DNA from 2 places in the Bradyrhizobium sp. McL0615 genome. Region 2 is predicted to be linked to the other one. Evidence: riboswitches for the same ligand, from Rfam matches in the RefSeq annotation. Region 2 holds a riboswitch; the other holds the start of a gene.
The links. Region 2 has a riboswitch for S-adenosylmethionine ahead of metX (homoserine O-acetyltransferase MetX). Riboswitches for the same ligand answer to the same signal wherever they lie in the genome.
Positions count from the first base shown of each region.

Region 1 (5,981 bases), 1.6 Mb from region 2:
TGCCCGGAACCACGGATGCCGTTCGGCAATTGACCACCCATCCCGCCTTTGACCTGAAAAACCCGAACAAGGTGTATGCCCTGATCGGTACGTTTGCCGGCAATCAAGTCAATTTCCATGCAGCGGATGGGACCGGCTACGCCTTCATGGCCGAACAGATCGTTGCTTTGGATTCGATCAATCCCCAGGTGGCAGCACGGATGACACGTAATTTCGAGCGCTGGAAACGGTTCGACCCGAATCGCCAAGAGTTGATGAAGGCCGTCCTGGAGCGCCTCGCCAAATTATCCAGTCTGTCGAAGGAGACAGCAGAGGTTGTAACCAAAGCGCTCTTTTGAATTCCAAAGTGCGTGGTGGATGTTGACCTTGTTGCTCGAACACTTCGCGTTGGAAGTTGGGATGGAGAGGACACCATCGCTGGAATCTACATTGTCGGTTTGGCTAACTTCGGAGTTTCGGTAGGCGCACTCACCCGCGTGATTTGGCAGACCAAATGGCTGACACACTGACTTTCAAATTACCTCTCGACGCGGCGCGCCGCAAAGCACGCGAAATTATTGACCAGCCTCCTCAGAACGGCTTCACGTCAGTTATTGAGAACTGGCGACAACTTCCCGACGGCCAAATCGAATTTTCGATCCGGCATTTGCGCATTTGCCGGCGGCCGGCCGCGATCAGAACCATCGAAGGGAGAGAATACTCGCCGCGATTGGCGCTGCGAATAGGGCTATTATGCTCTTCCCGCCGATCTCCCAATCCAACTGCCCACGAAGTTTCAGTTGGTCGTCAACCTTCGGACGGCCAAGGCACTTGGCCTAGCCGTATCGCCGACCCTATTCGCGCGCGCCGATGAGGTGATCGAAATAATGCGCCGAAGGTCCGAGTTTGGGCCCGGGGCTTCTGCCAATCGGACTCATTGAGTTGGGCGGCTTTTAACGCCTGTGTTGCATCGGCCGGTTGAGCCGGCAACCAACGGGTCATCACTATGGTTTCCTTGACCTATCGCAAACTATCCGCGCGCCGTCCCGATTGTCATCGGGGAATGTACTTGGGGGACTTTGGCGACAGCCTGCCCGGCATCCAAGCCGGGCTGGTCGATCTCACGCTCATTCATACCAGCGCCCCCTCCTGCGCGGGAGTTTCGCGATGACTTCAAGCGAACCGAGTTTGACGGGCACCTATCTGAGAACACCAAGGGCCGCAGCCTTTGCGGGTATCATATTTTCGGTGCTGTTGTTCGCCGTGTTCGGCCTCATGCGACTATCGGTCCCCGCTGATCCCCTCGAGCGGGGCGCTTGGCTTGCAGGGGACACGACGTATGTCACGATTGCCATGAACCTTGTGCCGTTCACCGGTGTTGCCTTCCTTTGGTTCGTGGGAGCGCTTCGCGACCGGCTTGGGGCACGGGAGGACCGATTTTTTGCGACTGTGTTCCTGGGAAGCGCTTTCCTGCTGCTGGCCATGCTCTTCGCTGCCTTCGCGGTCGTTGGTGCGCTCATTATGGCCTTCCATGCAGCACCCGAAGCGCTCATCCAGTCCGGCACCTTTCATTTCGGGCGCAGCTTGGCCTATGGCATGGTCAACATTTACCTGGCGAAGACGGCGGCCGTCTTCATGATCACGACATCGACGATCGCCGTCTATACCCGTCTGACGCCCCGCTGGCTTGCAATCGGGGGATACTTCATCGCGGCCGCTATTATGTTTGGCAGCGGCTACTTCGATGGGAGCTTGCTCGTGTTTCCATTTTGGGTCTTGGCCGTCAGCGCCGCTATCCTACGGGACAAGCAGGCCGTGCCGAGTTCGGCGGGTCTATCGCAGTGAGCATAGGCATAAGAAACGGAAGGCCCGAAGCGGATTCGTGGCGACGGCGGCGGCAATTGCCCCGGCTTCGCGCTCAGCGCGGGCGGTCGAGCTTGCATGTTGTCGCGACGGTCACAGACGCCCATCATTTTAGACAACAGCCAACCTGAGGATACCAATGCGCGTCTGGGTTATTCCTATGGTTTATGTGTTCGCTGCCTTCATATTTGGCCAAGTAGTGCCGCGCCTCGAGCTTTTCTACTTGGCCCAACCCGTCGGCATATCGGTTTCCTCGGCTCAGGCCTGCTTGTCCGCAGCGGCTTCGGGGATGATGGCGCTGACCGGCGTAGTTTTTGCGGTTGCCTTTATCATGGTGCAATTCAGCGCGGTCGCATATTCACCCCGTTTGGTGCACTGGTTTGTTCGCAATTCCGCCTTCTATCATTCGATTGGGCTCTATTCTTTTACATTTATTTTTGCGTTCTTCACCCTTGCGTGGATCGATCGAAATGGATCTGGCAAAGTTCCTGGATATTCCACGCTGGCAGTTGGAGTATTGCTTATGGTCAGCATGTTCCTCTTCGTCAGGTTGGTCCAGCGCTTGGTCGATTTGCAGATTACGAGCGTACTCAACACCATCGGAAGTAGGGGCCGCGAGGTAATTTCCGCTAGTTTTCGACCTCTCGATTTGAAGCAAAGTGACGAAACCAAGTTGGGACATGTCGAAGCACTTCAGTTGGGGCCAGTCTCAAAAACCGTAACCTATTCTGGACCACCGCGCGCAATCACTTGGCTCGATATTGACGCGCTGGTTCGCGAAGCGCGACTGAGTGGTGGCATCATTGCGATGGCCTGCGGTATCGGAGATACGCTGATTGACGGCAGTATCGTTTTGCGCGTTCACGGCTGTACAAGCAGCTTTTCAGAAACGAACGCACTACAGGCAATTCACCGCGACTTCGAACGCACCTTTGAACAGGATCCCATGTATCCCATCCGGATACTGGTGGACATTGCCATTAAGGCGCTCTCGCCCGCCGTAAACGATCCAACAACGGCCGTCCAGGCAATTGATCAAATCGAGGATTTGCTGCGTCGGCTCATCCGGAAAGAGTTGGATGCATCCCATCTAAGAGATTTAGACGACGCTTTGCGCGTCATCATCAAGTTGCCGTCGTGGGAAGACTACATGGCGCTCGCCTTCGACGAAATCCGCCAATTCGGAGCCACTTCTATTCAGGTTTTGCGCCGCTTGCGGGCGGCGCTCGCAGGACTGGCTGACGAGTCCCCCATCTTGACACGCGCTGAAGCAGCGCGGCGCTACCTCAAACAACTCGATCTGAGCGTCGATCGGTCACAGTTTGATGCTGAAGACAAGTACAAGGCGATGCAAGAGGACCGGCAGGGGCTCGGGTCGTCACGGGCGCACGATGTTGGCGGCGCTCGTTGATTGCGGACGCAAAAGACCTAGCTGAGCACCAGTTTTTAACCCCAACTGAGCCTTCGTACTCTCAGCGACGAAGAACTGAATTGACGACGAGTAATATGCGCTTTGGATCTAGAACCCCGAAAACCAGAATTGGACGATCCGCATAGGCCCTCCGTTAGACCGGACGAGCGCTTCTGATGCAAGTTGACAGAGATCGCCGATCCGATCCGATATCAATCCATGTGCATCCTGAGAGGACCTGACGGTCCCGCCAACCAGCCTTAGACCGGCAACGGTGGCACGACGATGTGGCCCGCATGGGCAACAGTAGGTCGCCAATCCTCCAGATGCGCGTGCAATCTTGGAGGGATTTTTTATGTTGCAGTCACGCCGTGGATTTTGTGATCGGAGCCGGAAGTCTGCTGACGGCGACGTTCATCAGCGATGCGCGCTCCTTCATCCGCAGAACAAGCCGATCGCTGCTGGCATTGCCCTCGCAGGTCGGGCAGACCCTGCACTGATACGACAACGCGAGGGCGCGGATGAACGACTCGCGCGCGCCTACCAACAGATCAAGCATGCGGATGAAGGGCTCGCGCGTGTAAGTGAACAGGTTGCGAAAATGGAGCGCGATGACGCACGCCCACCTCCAGCCGAACCTAGTCCGCAATCGCCGCCTAGAAAGCCGGCATTCCGGCCCCTTATCGGCTTGCTGCTGGCGGCGTGCATCGTTGTCGCTACCCTGGTTTTGCAGTCGTCCTATGGAGCCGGCGCCAAGCTGGTTGTCGCCCGTTGGGCACCGCAACTAAGGTAGTTCCCTACAATTTTATAGAGTCAACCGCGCTGACTTTTCAAATTCGTGCGACGGTCTATTCTGCGCCAATCGCTGCCTTCGATGATTTCGGATTTTGTTTTGGGGGACGCCCGATGTCTGAACGTCGAGTCCTAAAACGCGTTGCGATCAACCAGTTGGCGCTGCTTTATGTAGACGGTGTTCGTGGCTGTCATCCCTGTCTGGTGAAGAATTTCCACAGTGACGGGGCCACCGTTCATTCATCGACGCATCACACCGCCGCCTTCAAGTTTGATCTGTCGTTGGATGGATTCAAGACGACAGAGCATTGCGTTGTGGTGTGGCGGAACGGAAATACGTGCGGCGTCAAATTCGTTGATTGACGGGTCGCGAACTGCGCACCATCAACAACTGCTATCATCGCCCATGCCGAAGAGCTTGCGAAGCTGCGCGCGGCAGTCATCGCGGAAAAGGCCGCTTCGGATCACGCCGCAGCCTTGTCTTCCTTGTCGGCTCCCCGCATCACGATCTTCAACGCGTCATCCGGTAATGGCCGTTGCAGCGCCTTGGCCTCGTCCCACGGAGCGCGCATCCAGACATCACGATCCTCATCGGTGGTCAGGATCACCGGCATGGCCTTGGGATGGATCGGCTCCACAATCGCGTTCGGTGCCGTCGTCAAGAAGCCGTAGACATCGTGGGGACCCGGTATCGGCTTCGACTTGGTGCCGCGATCGCCCTTGTAGGTCGTCCAAATGCCGGCGAAGGCGAATAGCGGCCGGTCATCGTTGAGTGCGAACCAGACCACGTCTTTTTTCTTCGTATCGGGGTTCGGCTCCGGCGCGACTCGGCGAAGCTGTTGGCAGGGACCAGGCAGCGGTTCTCCGGCTTTAGCCAGCCGCGCCAGTGCGGCGATGACGTGTTGCGGATGTTCGTCACCGGCGGGCCGCCAGTGCGCGGCGGTGGCGGCATGCCCCAGCGCATCAGCGTCATTTCTGTACCGGGGTCGGTGTTGCGGATCACTGGCGCGGGGTAGTCCGGAAAAACGCCCGGCAACGGAGCGAGATTGCCGACGTATCGGTTGACGACGCGGAACAGCGCGGCGATGGCGGCTTGGTTCGTCGTGATGGAGTAAAGGTTGCACATGGTGGCCTGCCGCCTTCCAGCGACGAAATCACATGATCAGGTTTCGTCGAGTTTCGACAGCGGTTCATGCACCTGCAACCCCAGTTTGGCGAGACGAAGGGTGATGGAGCTTTTCGTTCGCCCAAACTCAAGGGCAAGCTCTTCGGAGGACGCACCTGCCTCCCATCTCGATTTCAGTTGTTGATCGAGTTCTGAGGTCCATCCAGTTCCGTAATTGCGCGGCAATACAGGCCGCAGCCTCGCCTCCACGCGCTTTTCATCGGCCGGCTCATGGCAAGTCGAACACAGCAGCTGGACGTCTTCCGGCTGTTCATTGCCCATCGACTTATAGTGCAGATGGTGGAGCACCAAAGAGCCACCTTCGTGCCCGCATAGTTCACAGCGATTACCACGCTGCTCGATGATTTCGCGTCTTAGGCTCTTCCATTCTGTGCTGGAAATGCGCTGGGCATAGCGATCAGGAAAATCACTCCGGCTGAAGAAGTGATAAGCGGCGGCTCCTTCCGCAACAGGCTCGGCGCACTCCTTGCAGTATCGAAGATGGCTCTGCGCGGGCTGGTTAAGCGCCCTGTCGAGGTACTGTTCGCCGGACGCGATTACTTTGGCACAGCCATTACCTTGGCATTGGTACTGCTTCCGTGCCGTGCGCCACTTTGGCGTTGGTTCGCTCCACATGATCCCGCCCTAATCTCGCTCGCCCGGCCACCACGTTGACGGCAGATTGCTCGCCGAAATCTTCGTCTGTCGCAGCGCGACCAGCGCGCTCCTCTTGTACGGATAGCCGCGCACCTGCGAGCACTCCTTGCAGCG
Region 1 is NZ_CP188254.1:861,569-867,549, forward strand. It holds gene pepN (aminopeptidase N) at 1-338, shown strand, start outside; gene ACPPVP_RS03975 (hypothetical protein) at 1,147-1,824, shown strand; gene ACPPVP_RS03980 (DUF2254 domain-containing protein) at 1,982-3,253, shown strand; SAM-I-IV-variant riboswitch at 3,472-3,571, shown strand; gene ACPPVP_RS03985 (hypothetical protein) at 4,025-4,408, shown strand; partial or broken gene ACPPVP_RS03990 (SOS response-associated peptidase) at 4,510-5,171, opposite strand; gene ACPPVP_RS03995 (HNH endonuclease) at 5,208-5,846, opposite strand; partial or broken gene ACPPVP_RS04000 (hypothetical protein) at 5,856-5,981, opposite strand, start outside.
Region 1: it holds a riboswitch for S-adenosylmethionine, as region 2 does, so the genes downstream of both, ACPPVP_RS03985 (hypothetical protein) here and metX (homoserine O-acetyltransferase MetX) in region 2, are expected to answer to the same signal.

Region 2 (5,981 bases):
GACAAACGTGAAGCGTTTGCGCAAGGGAGCGAAGCGACGAAGCAATCCATCCATCCGTTATGCCGCGAGATGGATTGCTTCGCTGCGCTCGCAATGACGGCGTGCCGAGCGGAGCCTAAGCGGCGAGAGCCGTGCCTCACTCCGCCTTCTTCGCCAGCGACGGATGCGGCCTTCCGAAATCCGGCGCCGCCGAATCCTGGCCGATCTCGACGATGCCGCGGCGGATGGCGCGGGTGCGGGTGAAATGCTCGAACAGCGCTTCGCCGTCGTTGCGGCGGATCGCGCGGGTGAGTTTTGACAGGTCCTCGTTGAAGGTGCCGAGCATTTCCAGCACGGCTTCCTTGTTGTTCAAAAACACGTCGCGCCACATCGTGGGGTCGGACGCTGCGATGCGGGTGAAATCGCGAAAGCCGCCGGCGGAGAATTTTATCACTTCCGACGACGTCACCTGCGCCAGCTCATCGGCCGTGCCGACGATGGTGTAGGCAATCAGATGCGGCAGATGGCTGGTGATCGCCAGTACCAGATCGTGATGATCGGGCGTCATGATCTCGACCTTGGCGCCCATGCCGGCCCAGAACGCACGCAGGGTTTCGACCGCCATGGGGTCGGTGCTGTCGGGTGGCGTGAGGATGCACCAGCGGTTGATGAAGAGCTCGGCGAAGCCGGAATCGGGACCGGAATGCTCGGTGCCCGCGACCGGATGGGCCGGAACGAAATGAACATTCGCCGGCAGATGCGGCGCCATCTCGCGGACGATGGCGCCCTTGACCGAGCCGACGTCGGAGACGATCGCGCCCGGCTTGAGGAACGGCGCGATTTCCTGCGCCACCGGCCCGCAGGCGCCGACCGGGATGCAGAGGATCACGAGGTCGGCGTCTTTGACGGCTTCCGCGTTGGTCTCCAGCACGTGGTCGACGATGCCGAGCTCCAGCACCCGCGCGCGGGTTTTTTCCGAGCGCGCGGTGGTGACGATTTCGCTCGCGAGCCCTTGCGCACGCGCGGCGCGCGCGATCGAGCCGCCGATCAGGCCGAAGCCGATCAGCGCGACGCGTCGGAAGATCGGCGTCCCGTTCATTTGGCGGCCATGAAGTCGCGCAGGCCGTCGACGACGAGGCGATTGGCCTCCTCGGTGCCGATGGTCATGCGTAGCGAATGGGGGAGGCCGTAGTTGTTCAGCGCGCGCAGCACCAGGCCGCGTCTGGTCAGGAACGCATCCGCCTCAGCCGAGGTCTTGCCCTTCTCCGGGAAGTGGATCAGCACAAAATTTGCCACGCTCGGCGTCACCTTGAGCCCGAGCTTGCCGATCTCCTCGGTCAGCCAGTTGCGCCACGTCTCAGTGAACGCCTTCGACATCTGGATATGCGCGGTGTCCTCGATGGCTGCGACCGCTGCCAGCATCGCCGGCGTCGAGACGTTGAACGGTCCGCGGATCCGGTTGACGGCGTCGATGATGTTGGCAGGGCCGAACATCCAGCCGATCCGCAGAGCCGCCAGCCCGTGAATCTTGGAGAAGGTGTGCGTCATCACGGTATTTTCGGTGGTCGCCACCAGTTCGAGGCCGAGCTCATAGTCGTTGCGCGACACATAGTCGGCATAGGCGGCATCCAGCACCAGCAGCACGTGCGGCGGCAGACCTGCGCGCAGCCGCTTGACCTCGTCGAACGGCACATAGGTCCCGGTCGGGTTGTTCGGGTTGGCGAGCCATACCAGCTTGGTCTTCGGCGTCACGCGCACCAGGATCGCATCGACGTCGGCGGTGAAGTTGGTCTCGGGCGCGACGACGTTCTTGGCGCCGTTCGCCATCGTAGCGATCGGGTACACCAGAAAACCGTGCGCTGTGGAGATCGCCTCGTCGCCCTGGCAGAGATAGGTGTGCGCCAGCAAGTTGAGAATTTCGTCCGAGCCGGCGCCGCAGATGATGCGGTTGGGATCGAGCCCGTAGGCGCGGCCGATCGCCTCGCGCAGTACCCGCGAGGTGCCTTCTGGATAGTCTTCGAGATGCGAAGCCGCCTGCTGGTAGACTTCCCTGGCCTTCGGCGACGGCCCGAACGGGGTCTCGTTGGCCGACAGCTTGTACACCTTGCGGCCCGGCTCCGGCACCGGGGTCTTGCCGGGCGTGTAGGGCGCAATATCGAGAATGCCGGGATTCGGCACGGGGCGGTTCATCTTCTGGCTCCGGATATTCAGGGCGGCTTTAAGACTTGGCAGCTTAAGACTTGGCAGCCTAAGACTTGGCTGCCCCGTTCGGGGGCACCGTATAGCGCGTTGCGTGGCTGCCGACGAGGGCCGACGAGCGCACCGAGGCGCCGGCCTGGATCAGGGCTTTTTTGATCTTTTCGAAGCCGGTGCCGGCATCCGATACCAAAAGCGCTGCGCCGTCGAAGGCGGTATCGGGCACGGCGACGATATCGGCAAGCGGCGCCACGGCGCGCGCGATATCGGCATTCCAGCCGGCGACGCGCACGCTCCACATCTCGACTTCCGTCGCCATGGCGTCGTCGGCGACGCGCGAGATCACGAACACCGGGAGCGCGGCCGGATGATCGGCGCGTTCGAGGAACGGCAGCCGGGCAATGATCTTCGGTGCGCCGTCCGCCTCCAGCGCGAGCCACCACGGCGTGCGGCTCGAGATCGCCGAGACCAGCGCCAGGTCGCCCTTTGATTTCGCCACCGCTTCCACCGCGGCCTGCGCGCTGAAATGGCCCACATACGGCACCACGAAGCCGAAATGAAACCGCGCCGAATCCCGCATCGCGGGTTCGCCAACCGAGACGTCCGCATGCACCGAGAACGGCGCCTGGACATAGGTGAAGGTCGAGATGATGACGCGCCAGATGCTCTCGATGGTGTCGAGCGGCAGGATGCCGCGATGGCGCCGGACCAGTTCGCGCATCATGCTGGCCTCGCGCGCCGGGCGGAACGCCGAGCCGACTTCCTGGGTCTGCTTCACCTGGATCAGCCGGTCGATGATGTCGCCGCGCGCCATCAGCAGGCGATGAACCTGCTCGTCGATCGCATCGATCTCCTTGCGCAGTTCCTGCAGCGAGGGCGGGGCCGGGGGTGCCTTGGACATCCGAAAAAACCTTGGTGCCGGAACAGCCCGATGCAGCCGGCAGACAGTCGCATTGATTAGGAAAGACGGGCGCTGAAAGCAAAGAGAAACGTCGCGGGGGAGCCCTGCACGATCGGGTTAACCATGGCATCTGGGCCCCGGCCTGCCTTGACGAAATGCCTGGGCGGGACTAGCTTTGTTCCATTCCGTGGTCATTTGAGCCGGCCGGCTTGCAGCCACGTTAAACAACTCGCTAAACAGGCCGGGGACAGAAGTGATCCCGGCCGAACCTTTAGTTCAGGCCGGGTTTTTTTATGGCCTGATTTCTGTCTGTAGAGCCTCCGCAAGGAGGAAGGTCGCCGAAATGACAAACGTGCAGTCGATATCCAGTCCGTCGATTCACAGTGAGGATCGCGCCCACGAGGCCGATCATCCGACCTCGACGGTGGCGAAGTTCGGCATGGACCAGCCGCTGAAGCTTGATTGCGGCATCGATCTCGCGCCGTTCCAGATCGCCTATCAGACCTATGGCGAACTGAACGCCGATCGCTCCAATGCGATTCTGATCTGCCACGCGCTGACCCTCGATCAGCACGTCGCCAATCTGCATCCCCTGACCGGCAAGGCCGGCTGGTGGGAAATCATGGTCGGTCCCGGCCGTCCGCTCGATACCGACAGGTATTTCATCATCTGTGCGAATGTGATCGGCGGCTGCATGGGATCAACCGGTCCGGCCTCGACCAATCCGGCCACCGGCAAGGCCTGGGGGCTGGATTTTCCCGTGATCACCATCCCCGACATGGTCCGTGCGCAGGCCATGCTGCTCGACCGGCTCGGGATCGAAACCCTGTTTTGCGTGATCGGCGGATCGATGGGCGGCATGCAGGTGCTGCAATGGACCGCCGCCTATCCGCAGCGCGTGTTCTCGGCGCTGCCGGTCGCCTGCTCGACACGCCATTCAGCGCAAAACATTGCGTTTCATGAACTCGGCCGACAGGCCGTGATGGCCGATCCCGACTGGCATCACGGGCGCTATTTCGAACTCAACACCCATCCGCATCGCGGGCTGGCCGTGGCGCGGATGGCCGGACACATCACCTATCTCTCCGACGCCGCGCTGCATCGCAAGTTCGGGCGCCGGATGCAGGATCGGGAACTGCCGACCTTCTCGTTCGACGCGGATTTCCAGGTCGAAAGCTATCTGCGCTATCAAGGCTCGTCCTTTGTCGAGCGTTTTGATGCCAACAGCTATCTCTATCTGACGCGGGCGATGGACTATTTCGATATCGCCGCCGATCACGACGGCGTGCTGGCGCAGGCGTTTCGCGGCATCAAGACCCGGTTCTGCGTGGTGTCTTTCACTTCGGACTGGCTGTTCCCGACCTCGGAATCGCGCGCGCTGGTGCATGCGCTGAACGCGTCCAGCGCGCGGGTGTCGTTCGCCGAAATCGAAACCGATCGCGGCCATGATGCCTTCCTGCTCGACGTGCCCGAGTTCTTCGACATCGCGCGCGCCTTCCTGCAATCGGCAGGCAAGGCGCGCGGGCTCGGCAACAATACCGGTGGTTGACATGGCGGTGCAGGAACAGACTTTGCCGCTCGGCGGTGTCGCGCCCGATCGCACCGGGAAATATCGTACCGATCATCTGCTCGTTGCCGAAATGATTCCACACGGCTCAAAAGTGCTCGACGTCGGCTGCGGCGATGGCGAGTTGCTGCAGCTATTGGAGAGCCGCGGCATCGACGGCCGCGGCATCGAGCTGTCGCGCGAGGGCGTCAACCGCTGCGTCGCCAAGGGGCTCGCCGTGGTGCAGGGCGATGCCGACACCGACCTCGTCAATTATCCCGATGATGCATTCGACTACGTAATCCTGTCGCAGACGCTGCAGGCGACGCGGCAGCCGAAGGTCGTGCTGGAAAACCTGCTGCGGATCGGCCGGCGCGCCATCGTGTCGTTCCCAAATTTCGGCTTCTGGAAGATGCGGCTGCAGCTATTGGTCGGCGGCCACATGCCGCGTACCGAAAATCTCCCCGCCACCTGGTACGACACGCCGAACATCCACTTTTGCACCATCAAGGATTTCGTGCAGCTCTGCGACGAAATCAACGTCAAGATGGAGCGCGCGGTCGCCCTCGATCTCTACGGCCGCCCGGTGCCGCTGACCCTGCCGTGGTGGGTCTGGAACATGTTCGGCGAGCAGGGCGTGTTTTTGCTCAGCCGCGGCGGGGCGGGGAAGTAACGCTTTCCCCGGCCACGGCGAGCAACGTGCGCGGCTCATGCCTGTCGCGACTTCAGCTGCAGGGTCTCTCCATCCAGCGGTATCAGCAGTTGCTGCGGCGAGATGCCATGCTCGGTCGAATGCCGCCTCAGTTCGTCGCGTGAGACGGTGGCGTGGTCGAGCGAATCCATGTGGGTGGCGATCACCACGGCGTCAGGCGCCAGCCGGCAGGTCGCGACGGCTTCTGCGGCATCCATTGTGATGAGATCGCCGTCCCATCGCGCCCCGCAAGCGTGGATGATGATGATCTCGGGCTTCGTGTCCGCGATGATGGTTTCGACGGCCGGATAGAGCACGGTGTCGCCGGCCCAGTAGACCGCCGGTTCGTTCCTGGCCGTGATGCTGAAACCCATCACCGATCCCATCTTCTTCACGACCGGTCCGAGGCCATGACTGCCCTCGCGGCGCTGCAGGCGGATGCCGTTCCAGTCGATGATCTTGGCAAGCGGCATGACGTCGCTGAACCCATGCGACAGGATCTTGTCCTCGTCCCCCGGCCGGCAGATCAGCGGAAGATGTTTTGGCACCAGGGATTGCGCCACCGGATCGAAATGGTCGGCATGCAGATGCGAGACGATGACGAGTTCGACGCCCTCGAGGATTTCTTCCGGGCTTGCCGGCAGTTCGGCCAACGGATTGGGTGCGCG
Region 2 is NZ_CP188254.1:8,145,794-8,151,774, reverse strand. It holds gene ACPPVP_RS39250 (prephenate/arogenate dehydrogenase family protein) at 137-1,078, opposite strand; gene hisC (histidinol-phosphate transaminase) at 1,075-2,169, opposite strand; gene ACPPVP_RS39240 (chorismate mutase) at 2,228-3,076, opposite strand; SAM riboswitch at 3,254-3,333, shown strand; gene metX (homoserine O-acetyltransferase MetX) at 3,420-4,625, shown strand; gene metW (methionine biosynthesis protein MetW) at 4,627-5,295, shown strand; gene ACPPVP_RS39225 (MBL fold metallo-hydrolase) at 5,331-5,981, opposite strand, start outside.